DNA from 3 places in the Micromonospora sp. WMMD964 genome. Region 3 is predicted to be linked to each of the others. Evidence: riboswitches for the same ligand, from Rfam matches in the RefSeq annotation. Region 3 holds a riboswitch; each other region holds the start of a gene.
What was found. Region 3 has a riboswitch for cobalamin ahead of O7616_RS18560 (ribonucleoside-diphosphate reductase subunit alpha). Riboswitches for the same ligand answer to the same signal wherever they lie in the genome.
Positions count from the first base shown of each region.

Region 1 (10,599 bases), 690 kb from region 3:
ACCAGCGTGGCCGGTGCCGTCGGGTCGGGCGAGATCGTGGAGGCCTGGGCCACCCACAGGATCTTGTTGTTCGACCCGTCCTCGCGGTGCTGCCGCAGCGGGTGGGCGAACAGCACCGCCACGATGTCACCCTTCGCCCCGAAGACGTGCGGGACCCGTGCGTCCCCGCTGAAACCGGCGTCCGCCCAGTCCGGCAGCGACCCCGTCTCGACCCGCGTCGCGCAGGCCCTCGCCGCGGTGGCGTCGGCGCTCGTCGGCGCGGCCGTTCCGCCGCTGCTCGTGGTCGTGCACCCCACCAGCAGGACCACCGACGCCGCCACCATCAACCTGTCCTGTGCACCCATCTCACCCCTCCAGTGCGCGTCGACTCGTCGCATGTTCAGGACACCGGCCGGGCCCGCCGGGTTCCTACCGCAGTGAGCGGGCGATCTCGATCGCGTCGGCCTTGCTGAGCGACCCTTCGAGCCGGTAGCTCACGTCGGCGTCCTGCCAGATCAGCGTCGAGGCGGCCAGTCGGGCGGTCTCCTCGCGGACCTCGCCCGTGCGGTCCACGTACGACAGCACGTGTGGCCCGTCGACCCAGACGGCGAAGTCACCGTCGACCTGCGTCCACTCCGCCCCCGGCGGGGTGACCTCCTTGTGGAAGGCCAGGTTGAGGCGACCGTCGAACGCGTCGACCCGCAGCGTGCCCCCGTCGTAGAGCAGCGTCGCCACCCGGCAGACGCCCGCCGCGTCGGGGTCGGCCACCAGCACCTGCTCGGGCGTACCCAACGACGCCGGCAGGCGGATCGGGAACCGCACCGCCCGTTGGGCTTCCGCCAGGTCCGCGGTCCGCTGCGCGGGCAACGGCGACGGGGTGCCGCCGGGCAGCGTCGGGGCGGGTGAGGTGGCGATGCCGACCCCGGCGAAACGCAGCAGCCCGGCGACGGCGTCCGCGACGGCGGCCCGGGTCGGCGGCACCAGCGCGACCAGGAGGGCGACCGACGCCGCCGCGGCGAGCGGGCGCCACCGCCACCGGGGCCGGTCGAGCCGTACGCGGACACCGCCGGTCACGTCGGGCGGCTCGGGTGTGTCCAGCCAGGCGGACAGCTCGCGCAACTCCCGTTCGAGGTCACCCATGTCGGACCTCCTCCCGGTCGAGAAGGCCGCGAAGCTTCGCCAACGCCCGGGATGTACGTGACTTCACCGTCCCCCGGGGCCAACCCAGTGCCGCCACCGTCTCCTCCTCGCTGAGATCGAGGAAGAACCGGCACACGATCACCTCACGGTCCCGTACCGGCAGTCGCCGCAGCGCCCGTACCAGTGCCTCCCGGCGCTCCCCGGCGAGGACCGCGCCGACCGCTTCGTCCTCGGCGACCTCGGACGTCGGGTCCGCCGCCGCCGCCCGCAGGACGAGCCCGTCGCGTCGGCCCCGGGACCGGTGCAGGTTGCGGGTCTCGTTGGCGACGATCGCGAGCAGCCACGACCGGAAGGACGACTCGCCCCGGTAACGGGACAGCTTGCGGTACGCCTTCACGAACGCCTCCTGCGTGACGTCCTCGGAGTCCGAACCCGCACCGAGCAGCACCGCCGTCCGGTACGCGGACGCGGTGTGCCGGGCGACCAGGAGGTCGTACGCCTCCAGGTCACCGGCCCGAGCGCGGGTGACGAGAGTGTCGTCGTCCAGGGGAGCCTCCGTTCGGATCACCCTCATGACACCGCTCACGCGTCGCGGGTTCCACCCGGCGCGGGTCAGGTTGCTCCCATCGGACGTGCAGCGTATTGCCAGGATCCGGTGCTGCACTGGAGGAGGTGTCGAGGAGAGGGGCTGGACATGGGCTGGTTCAACCGCCGGGCACGGGGTGCCGGGACGACTCCGACGAAGCTGGACCGGGAGGCGACCCGCGAGGACCTCGCGGCGCTGGAGGCGTTCGTCGTCGACAAGCGGGGCGTGGAGTTCTACCTGGAGCCGGAGACCACCGCGACGGACACCACGGTGGTGGCGATCGCGCACGACGGTGAGTGGATCCGCCGTCGCACCGGTACGCCTCGCGCGGCGGGGGCGATCGCCCGCAAGCACGCGGTGCCGCTGTACGAGGCGGCGCGCACCGGCTACCCGGAACGGATGCGGACCTGGAGCAGGGCCCACCCGGAGCGCCACGCCCGCTGAGACCCGCCGGCTCAGGCGTCCCCGACGGCTGAGCGGGCCTGCTCGGCGGTCATCGGCTCGGCGTGGCTGGAGACGTACCAGAGGTAGCCGTCGTCGAGTAGTCGGCGGACCAGGCCCAGGTCGGGGCCGTCTTCGGGTCGGCGCAGGTGTGCCGGTGGCGGGTAGAAGCAGTCGCCCAACAGCATGACGCCCGAGTCGGGCACGAGAACGACTGTCGAGTCCGGCGCGTGCCCACCCCCGACGTGCCGCAGGTGCACCCCCACCGGCAACTCCTCGACGTCGGTGAAGGTCCGGGTGGGTGGCAGGACGGTGAAGTCCTCCCAGGAGGCCACCGCCCGTGCCCGCGCCCGGAAGCTCGGGCCGAGGCGAGGGTCGGCGCGTACCTGCTCGTCCAGGTAGTGGTGGCTCCACGGCCGGGCGGCCTCGGCGCGCAGCAGCGGCACGGCCGCCTCGTGCCCGACGATCTCCACGTCGGGCCACGCGCAGGCGCCCCAGACGTGGTCCCAGTGGTGGTGGGTGTAGACGAGCCAGCGTGGCCGCGGTAGCCCGGCCGCGGCGAGCGCGGCCTGGATCTCGCGGGCGTGCGAGGGGCTCTGCCCAGCGTCGATCATCACACTGCCGCGTTCGTCGGCCACGAGGGCGACGCTCGCCTGGACCGCATCCGGGTCGGGATCGCCCGGACAGAGCCAGACCCGGCCGGCCAGGTGGTGGAACTGCGGCGCGACCATGGTGATCGACCTCCGGGATTGATCGCGGACGCTGGTGTGGCGTCCGCCGATCCTAGGCGAGCGGGTCGCCCAGCGCCGTCCCGCCGGACGATCGGCGCAGGCCAGGGCAGGTACGGCCGTCCTTTGCTCTGCATATCCATATGCGCCGGTGACGCTCCGTGCCCGGTGCCTATAGGTATGCAGAGCAAAGGACGCGAAGCATTGATCCGAGGTACTGAAACGCGCGTAGCCGCGGCCCCGGTGATCGCCGAATGTCGATCTGCGCAGCCCGCCGGGCGGGTCTGGACCGGCGTTGACCCGCGGCGGAGGGGTGTGGCAGCATTCGCGGCCTGACGGCAGTGAAGGAAGTCGGTGCGATTCCGACGCGGTCCCGCCACTGTCACCGGGGAGTGATCCCCCCTCGTGAGTCACGGCCGTGTGTCTGCGGTTGGAAGGCCGGGGGAGAGCGTCGATCCGGAAGCCAGGATACTTCGGCCGTCGGGACGTACCCCAGGGCGTGGACACCCGAGGAGGACCCGATGACGCACGGCGTCTCATTCATCGACGACTGTCGTCGTAACCCGCGCGGTGGGAGCTTCGCCGCGCCCGCGACCGGTCACGCCCCGCTGAGCTGAGCACCCGCCGCCGGCCGGGCCCGCCGCTCGCGCTCGCGAGCCGACCGCCCCGCCGGCGTACCGGCTGACGCCGCACCCCCCCCCGCATCGTCGCGGTCACCCACGTGGTGGCCGGGGCGTCACTCACCGGAGCCTGCCGTGCGCATCCTGTTGCTATCCACCGCCGACACCGACCTGCTGGCCGCCCGCGCCAGCGGCGCCGACTACCGGCTGGCCAACCCCGCCCGGGTCGCCGCCGACGACGTGCCCGCCCTGCTCGACGGCGTGAACCTCGTCGTCGTACGCCTGCTCGGCGGTCGACAGGCGTGGCCGGACGGTCTCGCGGCGGTGCTCGAAACCGGCGTGCCGACCGTCGTGCTCGGCGGTGAGGCGCTGCCCGACGCGGAGCTGATGGCCGTCTCCACAGTGCCGTCCGGGGTGGTCACGCAGGCGCTGGCGTACCTGGTCGAGGGCGGCCCGGGCAACCTGGGGCAGCTGGCCCGGTTCCTCTCCGACACGGTGCTGCTCACCGGTGAGGGGTTCGCCCCGCCCGCACCCACCCCGACGTACGGCGTCCACCGTGAGTACCCCACGAATCCGGAGCAGCCCACCGTCGGGATCGTCTTCTACCGGGCGCACGCCCTCGCCGGTAACACCGGATTCGTCGACGTGCTCGCGGACGCGGTCCGCGCGGCCGGCGGCAACCCGCTGCCGATCTTCTGCGGCTCGCTGCGCGGGCTGACCACCGGGGCCGGCCCGCTCGGGCTCTTCGCCCGCTGCGACGCCCTGCTGGTCACCGTCCTCGCGGCGGGCGGCGCCGTCGCCGCGGACGCGTCCGGGGGCGGCGACGAGGACGCCTGGGACGTCGGGGCCCTGGCCGCCCTGGAGGTGCCGATCATCCAGGCGCTCTGCCTGACCAGCACCCGGAAGCAGTGGGCCGACAGCGACGCCGGGCTGTCCCCGTTGGACGCCGCGATGCAGGTGGCCATCCCCGAGTTCGACGGCCGGATCATCACCGTGCCGTTCTCGTTCAAGCAGATCGACTCGGACGGCCTCTCGGTCTACGCCGCCGATCCCGAGCGAGCCGCCCGGGTCGCCGGGATCGCGGTGCGTCACGCCCGGCTGCGGTACCTGCCCAACCCGGACAAGCGGGTCGCCGTGGTGCTCAGCTCGTACCCCACGAAGCACTCCCGGGTCGGCAACGCGGTCGGGCTGGACACCCCGGTCTCGGCGGTCCGGCTGCTCGCCGCGCTGGCCGAGGACGGCTACGACCTGGGCGACGCGCCGCCGCCCACCGACGGGGACGCGTTGATCCACGCGCTGATCGCCGCCGGTGGGCACGACGTGGAGTGGCTCACCCCGGAGCAGTTGGCCGCCGCCGAGGCCCGCATACCGGGGGACACGTACCGGCGGTGGTTCGACCAGGTCCCGACCGAGCTGCGCGAGCGGATGCGGGAACACTGGGGTGAGCCGCCCGGCGAGCTGTACACCGACGGCGGGGACATCGTGCTCGCCGGTCTGCGCTTCGGCAACGTGGTGCTGCTGATCCAGCCGCCACGCGGGTTCGGGGAGAACCCGATCGCCATCTACCACGACCCGGACCTGCCGCCGAGTCACCACTACCTGGCCGCGTACCGCTGGTTGGCCGCGCCCGTCGCCGACGGCGGCTTCGGCGCGGACGCCGTGGTGCACCTGGGCAAGCACGGCACCCTCGAATGGCTGCCCGGCAAGGGCCTCGGTCTGGCCGCCGACTGCGCGCCCGACGCGGTCCTCGGCGACCTGCCGCTGGTCTACCCGTTCATCGTCAACGACCCCGGCGAGGGCACCCAGGCCAAGCGGCGGGCGCACGCCGTGGTCATCGACCACCTGGTGCCGCCGATGGCCCGCGCCGAGACCTACGGCGACCTGGCCAAACTGGAACAACTGCTCGACGAGTACGCGACGGTGCAGGCCCTCGACCCGGCCAAGGTGCCCACCGTGCGGGCCCAGATCTGGGACCTGGTGCGTACCGCCGAACTGCACCACGACCTGCACGCCGAGGCGATGCCCGACGCGGACGACTTCGACGACTTCGTGCTGCACCTCGACGGGTACCTGTGCGAGGTCAAGGACGTGCAGATCCGCGACGGCCTGCACATCCTCGCCGACGCGCCCACCGGGGAGCCCCGCGTCAACCTCGTCCTCGCCGTGCTGCGCGCCCCCCAGATCTGGGGCGGCGCCCACGCCCTGCCCGGCCTGCGGCAGGCCCTCGCCGCCGCCTACTCCCTCGACGAACAGGAGCTGCTCGCGTCACCGGGACAGCGGCTGGCGCTGCCCAGCGCGCTGACCGACACGGTGGACGGACCGGCCGGCACCGCCGCCGACGCGGTCGACCTGCTCGAGGCCCTCGCCCGGCGGCTGGTCGTCGGCATGGAGACGCTCGGCTGGGACGCCGACACCGCCGACGCGGTGGTCGCGGAGGTGACCGGCCGGCCGATCCCGGACGTCGCCGCGGTGCTGCGCTTCGCCGCCACCGAACTGGTGCCCCGGCTGGACCGCACCACCGACGAGCTGACCAACACCCTCGGCGCGCTGGACGGCCGGTTCGTGCCGCCCGGCCCGTCCGGTTCACCCACCCGGGGCCTGGTCAACGTGCTGCCCACCGGCCGCAACTTCTACTCCGTCGACCCGAAGGCCATCCCCAGCCGCAACGCCTGGGACGTCGGGGTGGCCCTCGCGGACTCCCTGCTGGCCCGGCACCTCGCCGACACCGGCGCGTACCCCCGCTCGGTGGGGTTGACCGTGTGGGGCACCAGCGCGATGCGCACCCAGGGCGACGACATCGCCGAGGTGCTCGCGCTGCTGGGCTGCCGCCCGGTCTGGGACGACCGGTCCCGGCGGGTCACCGGCGTCGAGGTGGTGCCCACCGCCGAGCTGGGTCGGCCCCGCGTCGACGTCACGGTGCGCATCTCCGGCTTCTTCCGCGACGCGTTCCCGCACGTGGTGGCGTTGCTCGACGACGCCGTGCGGCGGGTCGCGGCCCTGGACGAGCCGGACGAGGACAACTACCTGCGTGCGCACGTCGCCGCCGACCTCGCCGAGCACGGCGACGAGCGGCGGGCCACCGCCCGGATCTTCGGGTCGAAGCCCGGGGCGTACGGCGCCGGGCTGCTGCCGTTGATCGACGCCCGGACCTGGCGCAGCGACGCGGACCTCGCCGAGGTGTACGCGGTGTGGGGCGGCTACGCCTACGGCCGGGGCCTGGACGGGCGGGAGGCGCGCGCCGACATGGAACGCTCCTTCGCCCGGATCGCGGTGGCGGTGAAGAACCAGGACACCCGCGAGCACGACATCGTCGACTCCGACGACTACTTCCAGTACCACGGCGGGATGGTGGCCATGGTCCGCCACCTCACCGGCGCGGCACCGCAGGCGTACGTGGGTGACTCGGCGATGCCGCACGACGTGCGGACCCGCACCCTGGGCGAGGAGACCCGGCGGGTGTTCCGGGCCCGGGTGGTCAACCCGAAGTGGATCGCCGCGATGCGCCGGCACGGCTACAAGGGCGCGTTCGAGCTGGCGGCCACCGTGGACTACCTGTTCGGCTACGACGCCACGGCCGGTGTGGTCGACGACTGGATGTACGAGCACCTGGCCGCCGCGTACCTGTTCGACGAGACCACCCGGGAGTTCCTGGAGCAGTCCAACCCGTGGGCGCTGCGCGGCATCACCGAGCGGCTGTTGGAGGCCGCCGACCGGGGGCTGTGGGCGAAACCCGAACCGGCCACCCTGGACCGGCTGCGCGACACGTATCTGGCCAGCGAGGGCGACCTGGAGGACCGGCTGTGAGCGCGAGGAGTGAGCCGGTTTTGCGAGCCCCGCAGTCGCGAACGAAAGAAGGCCCAGTGCGGAGCTACCCGTTCAGCGCGGTCCTCGGCATGGCGGACATGCGGTTGGCGTTGCTGCTCAACGCGGTGTCCCCGGCGATCGGCGGGGTGCTGGTGCGGGGGGAGAAGGGCACCGCCAAGTCCACCGCCGTTCGCGCGCTCGCCGCGCTGCTGCCCCCGGTGCGCCGGGTCGCGGGCTGCCGGTTCGGCTGTGACCCGGCCGAGCCGGACCCGGCCTGCCCGGACGGCCCGCACCCGGTCGACGCGACCGCCGAGACCCGTCCGGCCCGCCTGGTCGAGCTGCCGGTGGGTGCCGCCGAGGACCGGGTGGTCGGCTCACTGGACCTGGAGAAGGCCATCGGTGAGGGGGTCCGCGCGTTCGAGCCGGGTCTGCTCGCCGCTGCGCACCGGGGCGTGCTCTACGTCGACGAGGTGAACCTGCTGCACGACCACCTCGTGGACCTGCTGTTGGACGCGGCGGCGATGGGTCGCAGCCACGTCGAGCGGGAGGGTGTCTCGGTCAGCCACGCCGCCCGGTTCCTGCTGGTGGGCACGATGAACCCGGAGGAGGGGGAGTTGCGCCCCCAGCTTCTCGACCGGTTCGGGTTGACCGTCGAGGTGGGCGCCAGCCGCGATCCGGAGGTCCGGGTCGAGGTGGTCCGCCGTCGGCTCGCCGCCGACGCCGACCCGGCCGGGTTCGCCGCCCGCTGGGCCGACGCCGACGCGGAGATCGCCGCCCAGGTTGCCGCCGCCCGCCGTCGACTGTCCGGGGTACGCCTGCCGGACGCCGCGTTGCGGCAGATCGCCGAGGTGTGCGCGGCGTTCGACGTGGACGGGATGCGCGCCGACATCGTCACCGCGCGGACCGCCCTCGCCCACGCCGCCTGGCACGGCCGGGACCGGGTCACCGTCGACGACGTACGGGTGGCGGCTCGGTTGGCCCTGCCGCACCGTCGTCGCCGCGACCCGTTCGACACCCCCGGGTTGGACGAGAAGCGCCTGGACGAGGCGTTGCAGCGCGCCCAGGAGGCCCACCCCGACGACCCGGACGACGACGGCCCGAACGACAGCGGCCCGAACGACAGTGGCCCTGACGACAGTGGCCCGAACGGCGGCGGCCCGGCCGGTCCCGGCGGTCCGAACGGCGGCGACAGCAGCGGTGACGGCAGGGACCACTGTGAACCCGGGCGCTCGGCGGCGCGCGACGGCACCGGCCCGGACGGGCGTGCGGACGGCGTCGATGACTGGCCGCAGCGCCGACCCGGCGACCATGACGACGGTCGGTCGCAGCGCTCGGCGGACGACCGGGGAGGCGACGACCGGGGGCCGGGCAGCCGCGACGGCCGAGGAGCGGCGGCCGGTGCCGACCACCCGGCGAGCGGCGGCGGGGACGCGCAGCCGGTGGCCGTACCCCGGGGTGGGTTGACCGCGCGGCTGCTCACCGCGCCCGGCGTGGGCGACGGGGTGCCCGGGCGACGGTCGCGGGCCCGCACCGGGCGGGGGCGCACCACCGGGGCCCGGGTGCCGCACGGCCGGGTCGCCGCGCTGCACCTGCCGGCGACCGTCCGCGCCGCCGCACCGCACCAGGCGTCGCGGGGACGGTCGACCGGCCCGCTGCGGTTGCGTCCGGGCGACGTGCGCGAGGCGGTCCGCGAGGGGCGCGAGGGCAACCTGGTGCTGTTCGTGGTGGACGCCAGCGGCTCGATGGGTGCCCGGCAGCGGATGACCGCCGTGAAGGACGCGGTCCTCGCCCTGCTCACCGACGCGTACCAGCGGCGGGACAAGGTGGCCGTGATCGCCTTCCGGGGCGCCGACGCGCGCACGTTGCTGCCCGCCACCTCGTCGGTGCTGGCCGCCTCGACCCGGCTGACCGAGCTGCCGACCGGTGGGCGTACGCCGCTGGCCGAGGGGCTGCTCGCGGCGGCCGACCTGCTGCGGGTGGAGCGGCTGCGCGACCCGAGGCGGCGTCCCCTCGTCCTCGTCGTCACCGACGGCCGGGCCACGGCGGGGCACCGCCCGCTGGACCGCGCGGCGGGAGCGGCGGCGGTGCTGGCGGCGACCGGCGCTCCCTGCGTCGTCGTGGACTGCGAGAGCGGCCCGGTACGCCTGAACCTGGCGCGTCGCCTGGCGACGCAGTTGAACGCGCCGCACCACCCGCTGGCCGCCCTCACCCACCCGCACGCCCACGCTGCCGCGCTGCCGGTCGCGGCGTGACGGGAGCACCGATGGCGGGCCGAGACCGCAGGATCGCGCGAAGGGGAGATCGCTGATGCCGCAGGGACAGCCGAGTGTGGTGCCCGCCGACGGGTTGACGACCCGGCAGCGGCGGCACCGGCCGCTACTGATGGTCCACACCGGGCAGATGAAGGGGAAGTCGACGGCCGCGTTCGGGTTGGCGCTGCGCGCCTGGACGGCCGGGCTGCCGATCGGCGTGTTCCAGTTCGTGAAGAGCGCCAAGTGGCGGGTGGGGGAGGAGAACGCCTTCCGGGCCCTCGGCGAGGTGCACGAGCGTACCGGCCAGGGCGCACCGGTGGCCTGGCACAAGATGGGTGAGGGCTGGTCCTGGATCCAGCGCGGCGGCGACGCCGACCACGCCGCCGACGCCCTGGAGGGGTGGCGGCAGATCCAGCGTGACCTGGCCGCCGAGCGCTACGGATTGTACGTGCTGGACGAGTTCACCTACCCGATGAAGTGGGGCTGGGTGGACGTGGACGAGGTGGTCGCCACCCTGGCCGACCGGCCCGGCTTCCAACACGTCGTCGTCACCGGCCGCGACGCCGACCCGCGCCTGGTCGCCGCCGCCGACCTGGTGGCCGAACTGACCAAGGTCAAGCACCCGATGGACGCCGGGCAGAAGGGCCAGAAGGGCATCGAGTGGTGAACGAACCCTGGCCGCTGCCCCGGGTGGTGGTCGCCGCGCCGGCCAGCGGCCACGGCAAGACGACGATCGCCACCGGGTTGCTCGCCGCGCTGCGCCGTCGCGGCCTCGCCGTCAGCCCACACAAGGTCGGCCCGGACTACATCGACCCCGGCTACCACGCCCTCGCCGCCGGTCGGGCCGGTCGCAACCTCGACCCGTTCCTGGTCGGCGCCGAGCGGATCGCCGGTCTGCTGCGGCACGGCGCGAGCGTTCCCACGTCCGCCGACGTCGCGGTCGTGGAGGGCGTCATGGGCCTGCACGACGGCGCGGTGGGTCGCCGCGACTTCGCCTCCACCGCGCACGTCGCCCGGCTGATCGACGCGCCCGTGCTGCTGGTGCTCGA
Region 1 is NZ_CP120860.1:4,745,328-4,755,926, reverse strand. Features, by position in the region: gene O7616_RS21910 (hypothetical protein) at 1-344, opposite strand, end outside; gene O7616_RS21905 (hypothetical protein) at 409-1,119, opposite strand; gene O7616_RS21900 (RNA polymerase sigma factor) at 1,112-1,687, opposite strand; gene O7616_RS21895 (hypothetical protein) at 1,814-2,149, shown strand; gene O7616_RS21890 (MBL fold metallo-hydrolase) at 2,161-2,877, opposite strand; cobalamin riboswitch at 3,219-3,348, shown strand; gene cobN (cobaltochelatase subunit CobN) at 3,630-7,298, shown strand; gene O7616_RS21880 (putative cobaltochelatase) at 7,319-9,550, shown strand; gene cobO (cob(I)yrinic acid a,c-diamide adenosyltransferase) at 9,606-10,217, shown strand; gene O7616_RS21870 (cobyrinate a,c-diamide synthase) at 10,211-10,599, shown strand, end outside.
Region 1: another riboswitch for cobalamin. It lies ahead of cobN (cobaltochelatase subunit CobN); the one in region 3 lies ahead of O7616_RS18560 (ribonucleoside-diphosphate reductase subunit alpha).

Region 2 (10,599 bases), 2.6 Mb from region 3:
CTCCGGCCACGCCGGTGGTGCCGCCGTCGACCTTCTCGCCGCGGGTGATCTGCTGGAGGCGGCTCAGCTCTCGGATGTCCTCGGCGAGGTCACCGGGCGGCAGCGCGGCGGCTGCCTTGACGGCCTCGGCGGCTGCCGCGTCAGCCACCTGCTGCGCTCGAAGCAGGGCGTCCTGAGCGCTGGCAAGCACCTTGCCGGCGGATTCCACCTGGGCTTTCGCGTCGGACTGCTTCTGTTTGATCTTCAGAAGCGCATCGCCGAGTGTGCCGACCTGAGCTTCGCCGGCGTAGATCTGCGCGGCCAGCGGGCCGGTGCCGATGGTGCCCACCGGCGGCGCCGGGACGCCGGCGACGGGTGGGCCGCCGGGCAGTTGAACGGTGCCGATGGCCGGCGGTCGGGCGCCGGCGTCCGGCACCGTCGTGGGAATACCGGGCTCGGCGTACGCGGGGGTGGCCATCACGGCGGCGGCGATCGCACCGAGCAGGGCGGCCCAGAGCTTCGGACGCAGCACCGGCGAGATCACCGGGCTCCGTCGTCGCTGCCGTCGCCCGCGCCCGCTGTAGATCATGCCGCTCCCCGTCCCGCTGCTCCTCGCCGCGCACGGTGGGCGCGACCGCCGGGACGGTACCAGTGTGTGTGTTCCGCCCCACCTTGTTACTACCGCACCTCGCCAACCTTGTCGATGCGTGGCCGGGTTACGGGAGGCTGAGAGTTCGGTGAAGTGGGTCGCTGCCGGCGACCGTGCCGCCGGGGCTGTCGGCGTCCCGACGTACGCTCGACCGGGACCGCAGGTGGAAGGGACGTGCCATGGACGCCGGACTCAAGCGTGAGCTCGAAGCGAAGGTGTACGCCGGTGAGCGGCTGACCCGGGAGGACGGGGTCGCCCTCTACGAGAGTGACGACCTGACCTGGTTGGGGCGGCTGGCGCACCACAAGCGCACCGAGTTGAACGGTGAGCGGGTGATGTTCAACGTCAACCGGCACCTCAACCTGACGAACGTCTGCTCGGCGTCCTGTGCGTACTGCTCGTTCCAGCGCAAGCCGGGCGAGAAGGACGCGTACACGATGCGCATCGACGAGGCGGTCCGCAAGGCCAAGGAGATGGAGGGTGAGCAGCTCACCGAGCTGCACATCGTCAACGGTCTGCACCCGACGCTGCCCTGGCGTTACTACCCGAAGGTGTTGCGGGAGCTGAAGGCGGCGCTGCCGAACGTCAAGCTCAAGTGCTTCACCGCGACCGAGGTGCAGTGGTTCGAGAAGATCAGCGGTCTGAGCGCCGACGAGATCCTCGACGAGCTGATGGACGCCGGTCTGGAGTCGCTCACCGGCGGTGGCGCGGAGATCTTCGACTGGGAGGTCCGGCAGCACATCGTCGACCACGCCTGCCACTGGGAGGACTGGTCGCGCATCCATGCCCTGGCGCACAGCAAGGGCATGAAGACCCCGGCGACGATGCTCTACGGCCACATCGAGGAACCCCGGCACCGGGTCGACCACGTGCTGCGGCTGCGTGAGCTCCAGGACGAGACCGGCGGGTTCGCGGTCTTCATCCCGCTGCGCTACCAGCACGACTTCGTGGACTCGGCGGACGGCAAGATCCGTAACCGGATCCAGGCGCGCACCACCATGGCGTCGCCGGCCGAGTCGCTGAAGACGTTCGCCGTCTCCCGGCTGCTCTTCGACAACGTGCCGCACGTGAAGAACTTCTGGGTGATGCACGGGCTGTCGGTGGCCCAGCTCTCGCTGAACTTCGGCGTGGACGACCTGGACGGCTCGGTGGTCGAATACAAGATCACGCACGATGCCGACTCGTACGGCACCCCGAACACCATGCACCGCGAGGACCTGCTGCACCTGATCTGGGACGCCGGTTTCCAGCCGGTCGAGCGGGACACCCGCTACAACGTGGTCCGGGAGTACGACAAGGCCCCGTCGCTGGCGCAGCGGCGCGCCGAGCCGCAGCAGGTCTGGGCCTGAGTCACCACGTACCCTCGCAGTCGATGACCGAGCAGAGCGGTTCCGAGCAGCAGGGCGGGTTTCCCCGCCGGGACGCCGAGGGGCGGGTCGCCACCCTGGGTGACCTGCTCGGGGTGTGCCTGGCCGGGGTCGTCATCGGCGCGTTGGCGTTGGTGTTGTTCGACTGGGCGTTCGCCTCGATCGGCGCCGGTGACTTCGGGCACACCAACGGCTGGCTGGCGGTGATCCTGCCGGCGTGGCTGTTCTGGGACGACTTCCGGGCCTGGGATTTCGGTGCGGCGCGGGTGCTGGCGGCGGTGGTCGCCGCGGCCGTGGGCGTGTTCGTCGGTCTGCTGATCGCCGGGTTGGGCGCGGGGCTGCCGCCGCTGCTCTCCGGCGCGTTGGCGGCGGCGGCGTTCACCGTGGCGTACGCGGTGGTCTGGTTCCCGGGCGTCCGCTGGCTGGCCCGCCGGACCGGCTGACCGCTACCGCCCACCGGGCGGATCGACAGTTCCGCCGGCCTCGGCGGGCGACGGAGAGAACGGAGTGGTGCGGGTGAGCGCCGCGCTCAAGTACACGCTGGGCCGGATCGGGCTGTTCGTCGCCGTGCTGGCGGGTCTCTGGCTGATCGACATGAACGTGTTCCTGAAGCTGATGTTGGCGTTGGTCTTCTCCGCCGCGCTCTCCTTCTTCCTGCTGCGCGGGTGGCGGGACGAGATGGCCGGGGAGATGGCCGACGCGACCGAGCGCCGCCGGGCGGAGAAGGAGCGCCTCCGCTCCGCCCTGGCCGGCGAAGACCAAGACCCGAACCAGACCCCGCCCACCGACTCCTCACGTTGATCAAGAGGTTTGCGTCATCGAAGACGGGATCCGTGACGCAAACCTCTTGATCACCCGTGCAGAGGGCGGGGTGAGCCCGGTGGGTGGTGGGTTACCAGTTGGTGGAGCCTGGGACCTTGGGCCAGGGCTTGGACACCGGCTTGATCAGGTACGCGATGCCGCCGGAGCCGCCGGAGGTGCCCCCGCTGGCGTTGGTGCGCTTGGTCCGCAGCCAGATCTGTTCGAACTGCGCGCGCTTGTAGACGTTGCGCACCACGTCGTTGCTGGACGAGGCGGGGTCGTTGACGATCACGTCGCCGTCGGCGGTGAAGCCGACCACCACGAAGAGGTGTCCGGAGGTGCCGTAGTTCGCCCCGTCCAGCTCGCTGGCGAGGAAGGACTGGCTGGTCACGACGGGGATGCCGGCGGCGATGAATCGTTCCAGCTCGTCCAGCGAGTGCAGTCGGGTGACCCGCCCCTCCAGCCCGGGGAAGCCGGCCGCGTACGCGGTGTTGAACGGCCAGTTGCCCGCCCCGTCGTACGCGTAGTCGTAGGTCATCCGGGCCGCGTGGTTGACGGTGGGGTCGGGGTAGGTCGGGTCCACCCAGGAGGTGTCGGCCGCCGACGGCCTACGACCCCAGTACTCGACCACCATCTCCGTGGAGGTCGGTGAGCACCACGCCTCGCCGCCGCCGTCGTACTCGGGGTAGTGCCCGGCGTGCACGTTCTGCGAGTAACGCGGCACGGGCAGCTCGACGCCCCAGGCGATGTGCCCGGCGCTCGGCGTCACGGTGAACCGGTCCGGCACCGTGGAGCTCATCGCGCCGAGCATCCGGACCACCGGCGCGGCGGTCTGCCCGGGTGCCCGGTAGAGGGTCAGCCGCAGCTGGTACGACCGCAGCAGCACCCCGGCGGCGGCGTCATCGATGCTGAAGGTGTCGGTCCAGATCGTCGACCAGGGATCGCCCTGCCGCTCGACGCTGGTCCGCTTGATGTCGGTGTCGCCGGACGCCCAGCGACCCATGACGTACCACGGGGTCTGGTCACCGCTGGTGTAGCTGCCCTGCATCTCCACCTGGATCCAGGTGCCGGCGGGGGTCTCCGCGTTACATGAGGCGATCAGCTCGGTGGCGTCGAACCCGATCCGGGTCACCGGTGAGGTCCAGGTTCCGTACTCCCAGGTGCGGGCGGCGCCGGTGTGCGGGTCGACGTATTCGGTGGTGCCGGCCGGGCGGGCCAGGGTGAGGCCCGCCCGGGGGCCGGGCGCCACGCGGGTGCCGGACCGGTCGCCCCGGTGCCAGTCGGCGGGCCCGGACCAGTCCTGGAAGGTGATCTGCTCGTCGTGGCTGACGGCGGGTGGGCGGGCCGCCGTCGCGGGCGCGGCGGTGGCGAGCAGGGTGAACGCGGTGACGCCGGCGAGGGCGGCCGCGTGCAGGCGGGATCTGGCCATTGGTGCTCCGCGGTGTCGAGAGGGGCATCGTCGCTGGTCAGTTTTCCGCCCGGAGAGAAGTTTCGCCAGATGTTGGTGGGTGGAAAATCATTGCCGCCGAGATGATCGGCTCGGGATGGACAAGCCAGCGATCGATATTGATATGACCATGTGACAGGTGGTGAAGTGTCCTTCACCGAGCGGGATCTCCCGCCCATCGAGGAGGTAGTCCATGGCCCTCCGCACGTCCAACCCCCTCCGCCGCGTCCTGGTGCTCGCCGTCGTCGCCGGGCTGGGAATCGTCACCGTCGCCACCGGCCCCGTCGCCGCCCAGCCGGCGCCGGACCGGACCGCCGAGCCGGCCGCCGCCGGCTACCGGGTGCTCGGGCCCCGGACCCTCGCCGACCGCAACGCGGTGGCCCGCACCGGAGCCGCCATCGACTACTCCGAGCACGGTGTGCTGCACATCTCGGCGACCGCCGCCGAGGCTGCCGCGATCGGCAAGCTCGGCTTCCGGCTGGAACCCCTGGCCCCGCCGCCCAACGCCGAGCGCGGCGCCGGTGAGATCGGCACGCTGGCCTTCCCGCCCGCCGACTCCAACTACCACGACTACGCCGAACTGACCGCCGTCGTGAACCAGGTCGTCGCCGACCATCCGGCGATCGCCCGCAAGATCAGCATCGGATCGTCGTACGAGGGCCGCGACCTGATGGCGGTGAAGATCTCCGACAACGTCGGCACCGACGAGAGTGAACCGGAGATCCTGTTCAACGCCCAGCAGCACGCCCGTGAGCACCTGACCGTCGAGATGGCGATCTACCTGCTCAACCTCTTCACCGACAGCTACGGCAGCGACTCCCGGATCACCAACATCGTCAACAGCCGGGAGATCTGGATCGTGCCGACGGTCAACCCGGACGGCAGCGAGTACGACATCGCCACCGGGTCGTACCGGTCCTGGCGCAAGAACCGGCAGCCCAACAGCGGTTCGTCCAACGTGGGCACCGACCTGAACCGCAACTGGTCCTACAACTGGGGTTGCTGCGGCGGCTCGTCCGGCAGTACCTCGTCGGAGACCTACCGGGGGCCGTCGGCGTTCTCCGCGCCCGAGACGCAGGCGCTGCGCAACTTCGTCAACGGCCGGGTGGTCGGCGGCGTGCAGCAGATCAAGGCGAACATCGACTTCCACACGTACTCGCAGCTGGTGCTCTGGCCGTACGGCTACACCACGGCGAACACCGCGGCGGGTATGAGCGCGGACCAGTACAACACCTTCGCCACCATCGGGCAGCAGATGGCGGCCACCAACAACTACACACCGCAGCAGTCCAGCGACCTCTACATCACCGACGGGGACAGCATCGACTGGATGTGGGCAACCCACAACATCTGGGCGTACACCTTCGAGATGTATCCCGGCTCGTCCAGCGGCGGCGGCTTCTACCCGCCCGACGAGGTGATCCCCGCGCAGACCTCGCGCAACCGGGAGGCGGTGCTGATGCTCAGCGAGTACGCCGACTGCCCGTACCGGGCGATCGGCAAGCAGGCGCAGTACTGCGGCGGTGGTGGTGGCACCACGGTCTGGTCGGACACCTTCGAGACGGCCACCGGCTGGACCGTCAACCCGTCCGGCACCGACACCGCCACGGTCGGCGCGTTCGAACGGGGTGCCGCCCAGGCGACCACCTCCTCCGGCGCCAAGCAGCTCACCCCGTACGCCGGTTCCAACGACCTGGTCACCGGTCGGCTCGCCGGATCGGCAGCCGGTGACTACGACGTCGACGGCGGTGTGACGAGTGCCCGCTCCCCGGCGGTGACCCTGCCGTCGTCCGGCACGCTGACGCTCTCGCTGGCCTGGTACCTGGCGCACGGCTCGAACGCCTCGTCGGCGGACTACCTGCGGGTGAGCGTGGTGCACAACGGCGGTACCACCGCGCTGCTCACCCAGGCCGGCGCGGCCACCAACCGTAACGGGAGCTGGGCGGTCGCCAGCCTCAACCTCAGCCCGTACGCCGGCCAGTCGGTACGCATCCTGGTGGAGGCGGCGGACGCCTCCGGCGCCAGTCTGGTAGAGGCGGCTGTGGACAACGTCACCATCACGTCCTCCTGATCGGGTGGGGCCCCGCTCCGCCCGGCGGGGCCCCACCACCCGCCTCCGAGGTGCCGTATCCGGGACATATCCCGCACTGCGCGACGGTCCGGTTGATCGTCCAGCGCCGATCGACCCCTGGTCGATCCGGCACGTCGTGGCGGTGCGCTACCGTCTTAGCGACCAGTCCGCAGCGAAGCCGGTGCTAACCCGGCGCTGTCCCGCAACTGTGATGCCCCACTCCGGTGGGGACGAGCCAGGTCGCCTACGGATCGGTCGCGATACGCGCTCTCGAGGAAGGGCGCCTCGTGGGCGGGCGTACGAAAGTCCCTGTCGGCGAAGCACCACACTCCTCGACCGACAGGAGGCCCCCATGAACAGACGTACCCCTCGGCTCTTCGCCGCGACCCTCGCGGTCGCCGCGCTCGCCCTCGGCGCCTGCGCCGAGAAGGCCGACGACAAGCCGAGCGCCGGCACCGCGGCCGCCGCCTACCCGGTCACGGTCGGCGCGCTCACCCTCGACAAGCGTCCCGAGAAGATCGTCTCGCTGTCGCCCACCGCCACCGAGATGCTCTTCGCCATCGGTGCCGGCCCGCAGGTGACCGCCGTCGACGACCAGTCCAACTACCCGGCCGACGCGCCCAAGACCGACCTCTCCGGCTTCCAGCCCAACGCCGAGGCCATCGCTGGCAAGAGCCCCGACCTGGTGGTCCTCGCCAACGACACCAACAAGATCGTCGACCAGCTCACCAAGCTGAAGATCCCGGTCTACCTCACCCCGGCGGCGACCACGCTCGACGACTCGTACCGGCAGATCACCGAGCTGGGCACGCTCACCGGGCACGCCGACCAGGCCGACGACGTCGCCACCCGGATGAAGGACGACATCACCAAGCTGGTCAAGGACCTGCCGCAGCGCACCACGAAGCTCACCTACTTCCACGAGCTGGGCCCGGAGCTGTACAGCGCCACCAGCAAGACCTTCATCGGCTCGCTCTACAGCCAGGTCGGGCTGACCAACATCGCCGACCCGGCCGACGCGGACGGCAAGAACGGCGGCTACCCGCAGCTGTCCCAGGAGTTCGTCGTCAAGGCCAACCCGGACTTCGTCTTCCTGGCCGACTCCAAGTGCTGCCAGCAGAACGCCGACTCGGTCAAGGCGCGCAGCGGTTGGGCCGGGCTCACCGCGGTCAAGAACAACCAGGTGATCGCGCTGGACGACGACATCGCCTCCCGCTGGGGCCCGCGCGTCGTCGACCTCCTCCGGGTCATCATCGACGCGGTCGCCAAGGTGCCCGCGTGACCCCGACCCGTCGGTGACCGGGCCGCTGTCGGCGGCCCGGTCCGTCGGGCCACCACCGGTGGCCCGGCCCGCCGGGCTGCGCAAGCGTTGGCTGGTCGCCGGAGTGTTCGCGGTGCTCGTCGCGCTCGTCGCCGGGGTGTCCCTCGGGCCGGTCAGCCTGCCCGCCGGCAGCGTCGCCGCCGAACTGCTCAACCTGATCCCGGGCGTCCACCTCGACAGCGGCCTGTCCGAGCGGGAGATCGCGATCGTCACCGAGTTGCGGCTGCCCCGGGTGGTGCTGGCCCTGCTCGTCGGCGGCCTGCTCGCCCTCGCCGGGGGCTGCTACCAGGGCGTCTTCCGCAACCCGCTCGCCGACCCGTACCTCCTGGGGGTGGCCGCCGGCGCCGGCCTCGCGGTCACCGCGGCGATCGCCCTCGGCGGCGCCGGCCGGGAGGGGGCGATCTCCGGGCTGCCGATGACCATCCCGTTGGCCGCGTTCGCCGGGTCGCTGCTCGCCGTGACGATGACCTACGTGCTCGGCGCGGCCGGCGGGCGCAGCCACTCACCGGCGATGCTGATCCTGGCCGGGGTGGCGGTCTCCGCGTTCCTCTCCGCCGGGCAGACCTACCTGCTGCAGAAGCACGCCGACAGCATCCAACCGGTCTACTCCTGGCTGCTGGGTCGGCTCGCCACCGCCGGTTGGCACGACGTGCTGCTGGTGCTCCCGTACGCCGTGCTGACCACTGTGGTGGTGCTGCTGCACCGCCGTGAGCTGGACGTCCTGGCCGTGGGTGACGACGAGGCGAAGAGTCTGGGCCTGCACCCGCAGCGCACCCGCTACCTGTTGATCGCGGCAGCTTCCCTGGGCACCGCGGCGGCGGTATCCGCCACCGGCCTGATCGGCTTCGTCGGCATCATCGTGCCGCACACCGTCCGGCTGCTCGCCGGGTCGAGCTACCGGATGATCCTGCCGTTGTCCCTGCTGTTCGGCGGTGCGTTCCTGGCCCTGACCGACGTGGTGGCCCGCACCGCCGCCGCCCCGGCCGAGGTGCCGATCGGAGTGGTGACCGCCCTGCTGGGCGGCCCGTTCTTCGTGATCGTGCTGCGCACCGCCCGGCGGGTGCTCACGTGAGCCGCGAACCCGTCGCCGACCCGTCCGCCGCCGGCTCTTCCGGCGGCGTACCCGCCGTCGAGGTGCGCGGCCTGCACGTCGACCTCGGCGGCACACCGATCCTGACCGGCGTCGACCTCACCGTCGCCCCCGGCGAGTGGGTCACCGTGATCGGCCCGAACGGCGCCGGCAAGTCGACCCTGTTGCGCGCCGTCGGCGGCCTGCTGGCCGCGCCCGAGGCCATCACCCTCTTCGGTACGCCGAGCACGGCGCTGCGCCGCCGGGACCGCGCCCGGGTGGTGGCCACCGTGGCACAGTCGCCGGTGGTGCCGGCCGGCATGTCGGTGCTGGACTACGTGCTGCTCGGCCGGACCCCGTACATCCCGACGCTGGGCCGGGAGTCGACCGCCGACCTCGACGCCGTGCACGAGGTGCTCGGGCGACTGGACCTCACCGGCTTCCACCGTCGCGAGCTGGCCACCCTCTCCGGCGGTGAACGGCAGCGGGTGTTCCTCGCCCGCGCGCTCGCCCAGGGGGCGACACTGCTGCTGCTCGACGAGCCGACCAGCGCCCTGGACATCGGTCACCAGCAGGAGGTACTGGAGCTCGTCGACCAGTTGCGCCGTGAGCACGGCCTGACCGTCCTCGCCACGATGCACGACCTCTCCCTGGCCGGCGAGTACGCCGACCGGATGGTGATGCTCGCCGGCGGTCGGGTGGTGGCCGCCGGGTCCCCGTCGGAGGTGTTGACCGAGCACCTGCTCGCCACCCACTACCGGGCCAGCGTCCGGGTGGTCCCGGGCACCCACGGCCCCCTGGTGGTCCCCGTCCGCCCCACCCGCCCCGACCCCCTCGGGGCTCGTGGGTCAGGCGCCCAGGTCGATGACGGAGAAGAGGGCGCCCTGGGGGTCGCGTAGGGCGGCGAACCGGCCCGACGGGATGTCCCGGGGTGGGACCAGGATCGTTCCGCCCAGCTCGGCGGCGCGGGCCGCGGCGGCGTCCGCGTCGGTGACCGCGAAGTACACCGTCCAGTACGCGGGCAGGTCGGCCGGGAAGTCGTCGGCCAGCGGCGGCATCATCCCGGCGACGATCTGCGTCCCGAGCCGCCAACCGGTGTACGTCACGGGCCCCACCGCCTGGTCGTCCGGCTGCCAGCCGAACACCAGCTCGTAGAAGACCTTCGCACCCTCCGGGTCGGGGGTGACCAGTTCGTTCCAGCTCATCGCGCCCGGCACGTTGAACACTTCGGCACCGGTCATCGCCAGGGGTTGCCAGACGCTGAAGGTGGCGCCGGCCGGGTCGGCGAAGACGGCCATCCAGCCTCGGTCGAACACCTCGAACGGCGGTACGACGACCTGCCCACCGGCCCGTTCGACCCGGCCGGCGACCAGCTCCGCGTCGTCGGTGGCGACGTACGTCGACCAGATCGGCACCTGGTCCGGGATCGCCGGTGGCCCGGCCCCGGCGACCGGCTTCCCGTCCAGCAGGAAGACCGTGTAGCCACCCGCCTCGGGTTCCGGTGTCACCCGGCCGGTCCAACCGAACAGTTCCGGGTAGAAGCGCCGCGCGTCGTCCAGGTCCGGGGTGGCCAGGTCGGCCCAGCAGGGCGTACCCGGCGGGACGGTGCTCACGTCAGGACCCCTCTCACCCCGGGGCGACCACGGCGGCCCCCTGCGGGAATCCTGGCACCGTCCCGCCGCGGCTCGGGGCGGAAACGGACGAATCGTCAGCTGAACCGGCGACCCTCGTCCCGTCGGTAGGCCCAGCCGGCGAGCGTGGCGAGCAGCACCACCCAGACACCGAGCATGATCAGCGCCAGCGGTTGGACGCGGTAGTCGCTGACCGCCGCCCACATCAGCTCGGCCGCACCCCGGGTGGGCAGGAACGGGGCGATGGTCTCGATGAATCCGGGC
Region 2 is NZ_CP120860.1:1,412,099-1,422,697, forward strand. Features, by position in the region: gene O7616_RS06645 (NlpC/P60 family protein) at 1-568, opposite strand, end outside; gene mqnE (aminofutalosine synthase MqnE) at 808-1,977, shown strand; gene O7616_RS06655 (hypothetical protein) at 2,001-2,438, shown strand; gene O7616_RS06660 (DUF4229 domain-containing protein) at 2,512-2,796, shown strand; gene O7616_RS06665 (C39 family peptidase) at 2,888-4,225, opposite strand; gene O7616_RS06670 (M14 family zinc carboxypeptidase) at 4,437-6,314, shown strand; cobalamin riboswitch at 6,438-6,574, shown strand; gene O7616_RS06675 (ABC transporter substrate-binding protein) at 6,667-7,596, shown strand; gene O7616_RS06680 (iron ABC transporter permease) at 7,610-8,707, shown strand; gene O7616_RS06685 (ABC transporter ATP-binding protein) at 8,704-9,603, shown strand; gene O7616_RS06690 (VOC family protein) at 9,553-10,317, opposite strand; gene O7616_RS06695 (ABC transporter permease) at 10,413-10,599, opposite strand, start outside.
Region 2: another riboswitch for cobalamin. It lies ahead of O7616_RS06675 (ABC transporter substrate-binding protein); the one in region 3 lies ahead of O7616_RS18560 (ribonucleoside-diphosphate reductase subunit alpha).

Region 3 (10,599 bases):
CCGGCATCAGTTGCCGGCGGCCACCCGACTCGTCCGCGACCTGCCGCAGGTCCGGTTCGTCCTGGACCACCTCGGCAAGCCGGCGCTCGGCAGCGGAGGGCTCGGTGAATGGCCCCGGGACCTGCGGGCGCTCGCCGCCGAGCCGAACACGACGGCGAAGCTCTCCGGCCTGGTGACCGAGGTGAGTGGCGGCTCCTGGACGCCGGCGGACCTGCGGCCGGCCGTCGAGCACGCGCTCGACGTGTTCGGCCCGAGCCGGCTGATGTTCGGCTCGGACTGGCCGGTGTGCCTGCTCGTCACCTCGTACACCCGCTGGGTCAGGGTCCTCGGTGACCTGCTGGCTTCACTGACCGACGACGAGCGCGCGGCGATCTGGCGAGGGACGGCGTGCCGGGAGTACCGGCTCGCGGCGTCGTGACCCGGCCGGGGGCGATGGGTTGACCGGCCGGCTGGTCGACGGAGAAAGAGGTGCCCGCGAACGCCACCGGGCATAGCATGTTATCGATAACATGCTGGCGATGATCTGCCGGATCGAGCCGGAGGGTCGCCCGAAGGGTGCGGGGTGCGCATGGTCGGCGGGGCGGACGTGCCGGTCCTCTGTGGACCGTCACTGGTCGACAGTCGCGTGCCGCGCGGCCGCAGTTGTGGCGAGTTGATCAGACGTATGAACCTGACGTCTCGGGTAACGATGTCAAAACATGGTTGTAAGACCTTGGCAACGCGCGTGAGTGCATGGCATGGTAACGGCTGATCAAGGGAAACATCTGATCTATCGTCACGGTGCGGCAGGTCCACGCCAAGCCCTCCCCTCCGCGGGGAGGCTCGGCCGCTCATAGGTGCTCGGCACGACGGCGGGTCCTCCGTCGAGTGCCGGCCCCACGCTTGGGGAGGTCAGGTCCGACGATGAGTACCGTCGAGGCATCCGCCGGCACGCAGCGCGGCGAGTTCGGGGACTGGCTCCGGGAGCGGATCTCCCACGCCGTCTCGGAATTCACCGCCGCCACCGCGTTGGTCGTCCTGTTCGTCGCGTTGACCTTCGCGAGTCCCTACTTCCTGACGGCGGACAACCTCTTCAACATCGGGGCGCAGACGGCGGTCATCGCCATCATCGCCACGGCGCAGACGATGGTCATCATCACCAAGGGCATCGACCTGTCCGTCGGATCGGTGGCCGCGCTGGCCGGAGTGCTGGGCGCGATGGTCGTCCGCGACCTCGGCTTCTCCCTGTGGGCCGCGACGGCGGTGGCGATCGGCGTCGGCGCGCTGGCCGGGCTGTTGAACGGCCTGCTGGTGACGGCAGCCCGGATTCCGCCGTTCATCGCGACGCTGGGGACGATGTCCGTCGGGCGTGGTCTGGTCTTCATCATCACCGGCGCGGTCGGCGTCTACGGCCTGCCCCGGTCGTTCCAACTGCTGGGCAACGGGGAGATCATCGGCATCCCGTTCGCCGTCGTGATCACCGTCCTGGTCGCCGTCGGGGTCGCCTTCCTGCTCTCCCAGACCCGCTTCGGCCAGTACACCTACGCGATGGGCTCCAACCTGGAGGCCGCGCGTCGCTCCGGCATCCGGGTCGGCCGTCACCTGACCGGGGTGTACGTGTTGGCGGGTGTGCTGGTCGGGCTCGGCGGCATGATCGCCGCCTCCCGGGTCAACTCCGGCCAGCCGAACTACGGGATCTCGCTGGAACTCGACGTCATCGCCGCCGCGGTCATCGGCGGAGCCAGCCTGTTCGGGGGCCAGGGCCGCATCGTCGGGACGATCATCGGTGCCTTCCTCATCGCCCTGGTGCGTAACGGGGCCGTCCTGCTCGACATCAGCATCCACTACCAGCAGGTGATCGTCGGCCTGATCATCTGGGCCGCCGTCTACTTCGACCAGTACCGCCGCCGGCGGCTGGAATCGCGGGGTTGACATGCCATTCCACGAGTCCGAACGAGGAAGGACACCCACCATGGCACACACCACCACCAGTCGACCGGCGCGCACGCGTCTCCTTCGTGCACAGGCCGTCGTGGCCGCGGTCGCGGCCACCGCTCTGCTCAGCGCCTGCGGCGGCGTCGAGGTCCGGGACGGCGGAGACGGCGCGACCAAGGACGCGAGCGGGCCGTTGAAGCTCGCCGTCGTACCGAAGGCCGTCGGCGCCGACTACTGGAACACGGTGAAGGCAGGCGCGGAGTGCGCCGCGCAGCGCGCCGGGGACGTCACCGTCCAGTGGGACGGGGTGACCACCGAGACCGACGTCGAGGGCCAGGTCAACCTGATCCAGAACTTCGTCACCAAGAAGGTCGACGGCATCGTCTACGCGGCGACCGACTCCAGCGCCCTGGCGCCGGCCACCGACCAGGCGCTGGCCGCCAAGATCCCGGTCGCGATGATCGACTCCGGCACCAGCCCGCAACCGTCGAGCGTGCCGCTCTTCGCCACCGACAACCGCGCGTCGGCGACCGAGGCGGCGAAGCTGCTCGCCAAGGAGCTGGGCCCCGGCAACCACGACGTGGCCCTGGTCGAGTTCCAGCCCGGATCGCAGACCAACACCGAGCGGGTCGAGGGCTTCAAGGCCGGCCTCGCCCAGTTCCCCAACCTGAAGCTGGTCGGCCAACAGCCGAGCAAGAGCGACGTCAACGAGGCGCGGCGGGTCACCGAGAACATCCTCACCGCCAACCCCAACCTCAAGGGCATCTTCGCGGCCAACGAGCCGAGCGTGCTCGGTGCCGCCCAGGCCATCCAGGCGGCGGGTAAGTCGGGCAAGGTGGTCATCATCGGGTGGGACGCCGCCCCGGACGAGGTGGCCGGGCTGCGCAGCGGTCAGATCTCCGCGCTGGTCGTGCAGAACCCGTTCAAGATGGGCTACTTCGGCGTCGACAAGATGGTCAAGCACCTGCGGGACAAGGCGCCACTCGCGTCGGCCGACACCGGCGTCACGTTCGTCACCAAGGAGAACATCGACTCGGCGGAGATCAAGGCGGTGCTCGAGCCCAGCTGCGCCAACCCGCCGGTGCAGTGATGGGAACGACTCCGACGGCAACCGCCGACACCGACGAACTGTCACCCGCCGGGGAACCGCCGGTCCTGGAAGCGCGTGGCATCGTCAAGCGGTTCGGACACGTCGAGGCGTTGCGGGGTGCGGACTTCACCGTCCACCGAGGTGAGGTGGTCGCGCTGATCGGCGACAACGGCGCCGGGAAGAGCACTCTGATCAAGACGCTCTCCGGTGTGCATCCTCCGGACGAGGGCGAGATCCGGGTGAGCGGTCGCCCGGTGCAGTTCTCGACCCCGGTCGACGCCCGCCGCGCGGGGGTGGAGACCGTCTACCAGGATCTCGCCGTCGCCGACGACCTCAGCGTGGCCGCCAACCTGTATCTCGGGAGGGAGATCCTGCGCTCCGGACCGCTCGGTCGGCTGGGCCTGCTGGACAAGCGCGCCATGCGGCAGGGCGCCGCCGCGGCACTGGACGAACTCGGTGTGCGGATCCCACGGGTCACCACCCCGATCGCCATGTTGTCCGGCGGGCAACGGCAGTGCGTCGCGGTGGCCCGGGCCATCATCTGGGCGACGAACGTGGTCATCCTCGACGAACCCACCGCGGCACTCGGTGTGGTCCAGACCGGGCGCGTTCTCGACGTCGTCCGACGCGCCCGTGACGCCGGCATGTCGGTGGTGCTGGTGAGCCACAACATGCCGCAGGTGCTCGACATCGCCGACCGGGTCGAGGTGCTGCGCCTCGGCCGCCGCGCGGCCCAGCTCCGCGCGGACGAGGTCACCACCGACGACCTGGTCGCGGCGATGACCGGCAGCACCAGCGCGGATCGGGACGAGCGGTGACGGCGGGCGTCCCGGCCGACGGCGACGGCGGGCACGGCCGATGACCGGTCCCCTCGCTCGGATGACGACAGTGGCCGCCGCCCGCCCGCCGCTGCGGCTCAGTCCACTGGGCTTCGGCGCCTCGCAGGGCGGCAACCTCTTCCGGAGGACGTCGGACGAGGATTTCGCCGCCGCCGTCGACACGGCGTGGGCCGGGGGCGTCCGATACTTCGACACCGCGCCGCACTACGGGCTCGGCCTGTCCGAACGGCGTCTGGGAGCCGCCCTCCGCTCCCGCCCCCGTGCCGAGTACGTGGTGTCCACGAAGGTCGGTCGGCTGCTCGTGCCGTCGCCGGAGACCGCGCACCGGCGTGATCCGGAGGGGTTCGACGTGCCCGCCGACCACCGACGGGTCTGGGACTTCAGCCGCGACGGCGTACACCGCTCGGTGGAGGCGAGCCTTCGACGCACCGGCCTGGACCGGATCGACGTGGTGTACCTGCACGACCCGGACGACCATTGGGAGCAGGCCGCGTACGAGGCGGTGCCGGCGTTGGTGGAGTTGCGCGAGCAGGGCGTGATCGGCGCGATCGGCGCGGGCATGAACCAGTCGGCCATGCTGGCCCGCTTCGTCACGGAGACCGACGTGGACGTGGTGATGTGCGCCGGCCGGTACACACTGCTGGAGCAGGGCGCGTTGACCGACCTGTTGCCCGCCGCGCAGGCCCGCCGCGTCGGCGTGGTGATCGCCGGGGTCTACAACTCCGGGCTGCTGGCCCGGGACCTGCCACCGAGCGACGCCGCCTACGACTACCGGCAGGCGCCGGTCGAGGTGATCGGTCAGGCCCGGCGGATAGCGCGGGTCTGCCAGACGTACGGCGTCACGCTGCCCGAGGCGGCGTTGGCGTTCGTCCGTCGGCACCCGGCCGTCGTCTCGACCGTGGTCGGCGTGCGTGACGCGGTCCAGGCGACCGAGACCCTGCGTCGCTTCGACACCGACGTCCCGGACCAGCTCTGGGCGGCACTGTACGAGGTGGGGCTGCTCGACGTGCAGCCCTGAGGGTCAGCGGTCAGGATCGCGGCGTCTCGGTCGTGGTCGCCTCACCGTCGTCGGGCAGCCCCTGCAACGACTCCTCCACACCGATCAGGTGGTTCGCCATCCGGGTGCGGGCCCGCTCCGGGTCACGCGCCACCAGGGCCTTCAGGATCGCCACGTGTTCGTCGTGGGTACGCCGGTCCGCGCCCTCCTCGTGCAGGCTCCGCCAGAGCCGCCCGCGGATGGTGCGACCGGCGAACGCCTCGATCAGGCCGACGAGCACCGGATTCTCGGCGTGCACGGCGATGATCCGGTGGAAGGCGATGTCGATCTCGAGGATGCGTTCGTGGTCCTGCGGTGACTGGCCGACCATCCGGGCCGCCTCGTCGAGGAGTTCCCCCGCCTGGGCGAGGGCCTCGTCGGTGATCCTGGTCGCGGCCAACCGGGCCGCCTCACACTCCAGCAGCCGCCGGACGGTGTGGATGTGCCGTGGGTCGCCCTGACCCTGGAAGTCGACCACGAATCCCATCGGGGCCAGCAGTTGCGGTGCGTCGAGGTTGGTGACGTAGGTGCCGTCACCCTGACGGATGTTGACGATGCCGAGGATCGACAGCGCCGACATCCCCTCGCGCAGGGAGCCGCGCGAGACGCCGAGCGACTCCGCGAGGTCCTTCTCGATCGGCAGACGGTCCCCGGGCTTGAACTTGCCGTCCAGGATCATCCGCTTGATGCCGTTCACCACTTCGTCAGTGCGAGACATGACCCCCCTAGCGGCCGGCGGATGTGGCCGTCCCACCCGCGATCACGTACGGCTCCGGAGATGACACGGTAGTCGGGTCCGCCGCCGCCCAGTAGTGGCCGTCGGGAAAGCGGTAGAGCGCGATCGATTCGGGGCGCATTCGGGTGGAGTAGCCGGGCTGGTCGGGCAGGACGTAGCCGCTGCCCGAGCCGGTGTCGCTGATGACGCACGGGTCGGTGAAGTGCTCGTGCAGGTGGTCGACGAACTCGGTGACCCGGTTGGTGAGATCTCCCGAGACCGCGACGTAGTCGAGCACCGACACGTGTTGGACCATCTCGCACAGCCCGACGCCCCCGGCGTGTGGGCAGACCGGTACGTCGAACTTCGCGGCGAGGAGCAGCACGGCGACGATCTCGTTGATGCTGGCCAGCCGGCCGGTGTCCAACTGGCAGAAGTCGATGGCCCCGGCCTGGAAGAGCTGCTTGAACATCACCCGGTTGTGACAGTGCTCGCCGGTGGCGACGCCGATCGGGGCGACGGCCCGGCGGACGGCCGCGTGGCCCAGGATGTCGTCCGGGCTGGTCGGTTCCTCGATCCACAGCGGCTTGAACCGGGCGAGGGCGGTGACCCACTCGATGGCCTGACCGACGTCCCACACCTGGTTGGCGTCGATCATCAGGTTGCGGTCCGGGCCGAGGATCTCCCGGGCGATCGCGCACCGGCGGATGTCGTCGTCGAGGTTGGCGCCCACCTTGAGCTTGACGTAGCCGTAGCCGCTGTCGACCGCTTCCTGACACAGCCGGCGCAGCTTGTCGTCGCCGTAGCCGAGCCACCCGGCCGAGGTGGTGTAGGCGGGGTAGCCGGTCCGGTCCAGCTGGGCGAGGCGGTCGGCCTTGGTGCTCTCCTTGGCCCGCAGGATGGCCAGTGCCTCGTCCCGGGTCAGCGCGTCGGACAGGTAGCGCAGGTCCGCGATGTCGACGAGTTGTTCGGGGGACATGTCCACCAGGAGCCGCCACAGCGGCTTGCCGGCGAGCCGGGCGACAAGGTCCCACGAGGCGTTCAGCACGGCCGCGAGCGACAGGTGGACGACGCCCTTCTCGGGACCGAGCCACCGCATCTGCGAGTCGGACGTGAGGAGGCGGTAGACCGCCCCCATGTCGGCCGCCATCGTCGCCACGTCCAGGCCGACGAGGAGCTGTGCCTGGTGGACCGCCGCGGCGGCGACGATGTCGTTGCCCCGACCGATGGTGAAGGTCAAGCCGTGGCCCGCGAGCGGCGCGCCCACGCTGTCGGTGCCGTCGGTGTGCAGGACGACGTAGGCCGCCGAGTAGTCGCCGTCCTTGTTCATGGCGTCTGACCCGTCAGCGGTCAGGGAGGTGGGGAAGCGGACGTCCTCGACGGTGACGGCAGTGATCTGCGGCATGCGCTCCTCGCCCGATTAGGCAAAAGATCAGATGATCATTCGGAGTATACGGAGGCTGGATCAGGCGCGTCAACGACGGCGATCACCCGGTCGGTGCAGACATCCAATGTCTCTGGTCGGTGATGACCGACGGGTAATCGGCCGTTCGCGGGTGCCGCGTTCGGATCCCGGACGACCGCCAGGATGGCGCCGAAGCCCGCACGGCGGGCCGAGTGTCCGCGTTCGACCCCTGTGGTCGAGGACTTCGGCGCAGCTCAAGGGCTTGCGTTGTTCGATGTGGACCGCCGGCCGGTGATGCGTGTCGGGTCGCGAGCGGCCGCCCGTCAGTCGGATCGAGGGCGAGAATCGGCGGTCGAGCGGTGTTCTTGAAGATTAGATGTTCGCCTCCGTTGAGCGTATCGACGGTGGATTATGAGCAAGGTTCCTTACATCTGGATCCTGCATACATCGCATCTTTGTGGACCGCCGTCGTCGTACTGCGGGGTCGTCGGCATTCGGGCCCGTCTGGGACCGGGCGGCCGGGCCGCGCTCGGGTGACGGTCGTCACCGCCTCCGTCGCCGACACGCCGACACCGACATGTGGGGTGTGACAACCGCTGGGTCCCTATATATGGTGTCGAGCGCAGCTGGTTCGGCCGCTCATCCGGAGCGATCGAGGCAAGAGGGAACCCGGTGGAAATCCGGGACTGTCCCGCAGCGGTGAGTGGGAACGACAGCCGTCATCAGCACTGGGCCACACGGTCTGGGAAGCGACGGCCGGTAGGAGACCGGCGAGCCCGGTCGTGCCCACGAGTCCGAAGACCTGCCAGCGCGCCGCGTACCCGGACCCGGGTGTGCGGCGGTCCGAGGCCGCGTGGGACGGCTGACGCCACCTGACCCCCGCCGCCGGCGTGGCGTCCGTCGGTGTCTGTCTCCCCGCGTTCGGGCCCCCAGGTCTCGAACTCCGAGGAGCGAGTGGTGACAGTCACCGAGGCAGTCCCGGCCAGTGCCGACGCGGCCCAGCGGCGGACGCCGATGCAGGTCCGCAAGCGCGACGGCGGCACCGAACCCGTGGACGTGAACAAGATCGTCCGGGCGGTCGAGCGGTGGGCCGACGACCTGACCGACGTCGACCCGATGCGCGTCGCCACCCGCACGATCAGCGGCCTGTACGACGGCGCGACGACAGCCGAGCTGGACCGGCTGTCCATCCAGACCGCGGCCGAGATGATCGGTGAGGAACCGCAGTACTCGCGCCTCGCCGCCCGGTTGCTGGCCGGCTACGTCGACAAGGAGGTGCGTCGGCAGGGCATCGCCTCGTTCAGCGCGGCGATCCGGACCGGCCACACCGAGGGCCTGATCGGAGACGACACCGCCGCGTTCGTCGCCGCCCACGCCGCGGTGCTCGACGAGGCCGTCGACGCGGACGGCGACCGGCGGTTCGAGTACTTCGGGCTGCGCACGGTGTACGACAGGTACCTGCTGCGCCACCCCACCAGCCGGCTGGTGCTGGAGACCCCCCAGTACTGGCTGCTGCGGGTGGCCTGTGGCCTGTCCCGTACGCCGGACGAGGCGGTCGGCTTCTACCGGCTGATGTCCAGCCTGGCCTACCTGCCCAGCTCGCCGACCCTGTTCAACTCCGGCACCCGGCACACCCAGATGTCCTCCTGCTACCTGGTCGACTCACCGCTGGACGAGTTGGACTCGATCTACGCGCGCTACGCCCAGGTCGCCAACCTGTCCAAGTTCGCCGGTGGCATCGGCATCGCGTACTCCCGGGTCCGGTCCCGGGGCGCCCTGATCCGGGGCACCAACGGGCAGTCCAACGGGATCGTGCCGTGGCTGCGCACGCTGGACGCGAGCGTCGCGGCGGTCAACCAGGGCGGCCGGCGCAAGGGCGCGGCGTGCGTCTACCTGGAGCCGTGGCACCCGGACGTCGAGGAGTTCCTGCACCTGCGGGACAACACCGGCGAGGACGCCCGCCGCACCCACAATCTGAACCTGGCCAACTGGGTGCCCGACGAGTTCATGCGCCGGGTCGAGGCCGACGAGATGTGGTCGCTGTTCGACCCGCACGAGGTGCCTGAACTGCCCGACCTGTGGGGGGAGCGGTTCGACGCCGCGTACCGCGAGGCCGAGGCGCAGGGCCGCTACGTCCGGCAGGTCCCGGCGCGGGAGCTGTACGGGAAGATGATGCGGACCCTGGCCCAGACCGGCAACGGGTGGATGACCTTCAAGGACGCGTCGAACCGGCTGTGCAACCAGACCGCCGAACCGGGCAACGTGGTGCACCTGTCCAACCTCTGCACCGAGATCGTCGAGGTGTCCAGCGACGCCGAGACCGCCGTGTGCAACCTCGGCTCGGTGAACCTCGCCGCCCACCTCGTCGACGGTGGCATCGACTGGGAGCGGCTGCGCGCCACGGTCCGTACCGCGGTGACCTTCCTCGACCGGGTCATCGACATCAACTACTACCCGACCGCGCAGGCGGCGGCGAGCAACCCCCGCTGGCGGCCCGTCGGGCTCGGGCTGATGGGCCTGCAGGACGTCTTCTTCGCGCTGCGGCTGCCGTTCGACTCGCCGGCCGCGCGGGAGCTGTCCACCCGGGTCAGCGAGGAGTTGTACCTGACCGCGCTGGAGACCTCCGCCGACCTGGCCCGCCGGGTCGGTGCGCACCCGGCGTACCCGCAGACCCGGGCCGCGCGGGGCGACCTGCAACCGGACCTGTGGGGCGTCGAGGGTACGCAGACCGCCCGGTGGGACGCGCTGCGGGAGCAGGTCGCGGCGCACGGGCTGCGTAACTCGCTGCTGGTGGCCGTCGCCCCGACCGCGACCATCGCCTCGATCGCCGGGTGCTACGAGTGCATCGAGCCGCAGGTGTCCAACCTGTTCAAGCGCGAGACGCTGTCCGGGGAGTTCCTCCAGGTCAACACCGCTCTGGTCCGCGAGCTGAAGGCCCGTGGTCTGTGGACCGACCGGATCCGGTCGGCGATCAAGCGGGCCGAGGGGTCGGTGCAGGACATCGCCGAGCTGCCGGTCGGTGTCCGGGAGTTGTTCCGCACCGCGTGGGAGCTGCCGCAGCGGGCGCTGATCGACCTGGCCGCCGCCCGTGCCCCGTTCATCGACCAGTCGCAGTCGCTGAACCTGTTCCTGGCCGCGCCGACCATCGGCAAGCTCTCCTCGATGTACCTGTACGCCTGGAAGGCCGGGCTGAAGACCACCTACTACCTGCGCTCGCGCCCCGCGACGCGGATCCAGCAGGCCACCGTCAGCGCCGTCGCGCCCGTCGCTGTCGCGCCCGTCGCGCTCGACGCGGAGGCGCTGGCCTGCTCGCTGGAGAACCCCGAGTCGTGCGAGGCCTGCCAGTGACCGTCGCCGACACCACCGCCACCACCGCCGAGACGAGGACCACGCACATGCTGCTCGACCCCGGGATGGACCTCACCCTCCGCCCGATGCGCTACCCGCACTTCTTCGACCGGTTCCGCGACGCCATCCGCAACACCTGGACGGTCGAGGAGGTCGATCTGCACGCCGACCTCACCGACCTGGACAAGCTGTCGCCGGCCGAGCGGCACCTGGTCAGCCGCCTGGTGGCGTTCTTCGCCACCGGGGACACGA
Region 3 is NZ_CP120860.1:4,059,843-4,070,441, forward strand. Features, by position in the region: gene O7616_RS18525 (amidohydrolase family protein) at 1-418, shown strand, start outside; gene O7616_RS18530 (ABC transporter permease) at 904-1,911, shown strand; gene O7616_RS18535 (ABC transporter substrate-binding protein) at 1,952-3,004, shown strand; gene O7616_RS18540 (ATP-binding cassette domain-containing protein) at 3,004-3,822, shown strand; gene O7616_RS18545 (aldo/keto reductase) at 3,884-4,861, shown strand; gene O7616_RS18550 (FadR/GntR family transcriptional regulator) at 4,872-5,597, opposite strand; gene O7616_RS18555 (enolase C-terminal domain-like protein) at 5,605-6,999, opposite strand; cobalamin riboswitch at 7,610-7,824, shown strand; gene O7616_RS18560 (ribonucleoside-diphosphate reductase subunit alpha) at 8,014-10,347, shown strand; gene O7616_RS18565 (ribonucleotide-diphosphate reductase subunit beta) at 10,395-10,599, shown strand, end outside.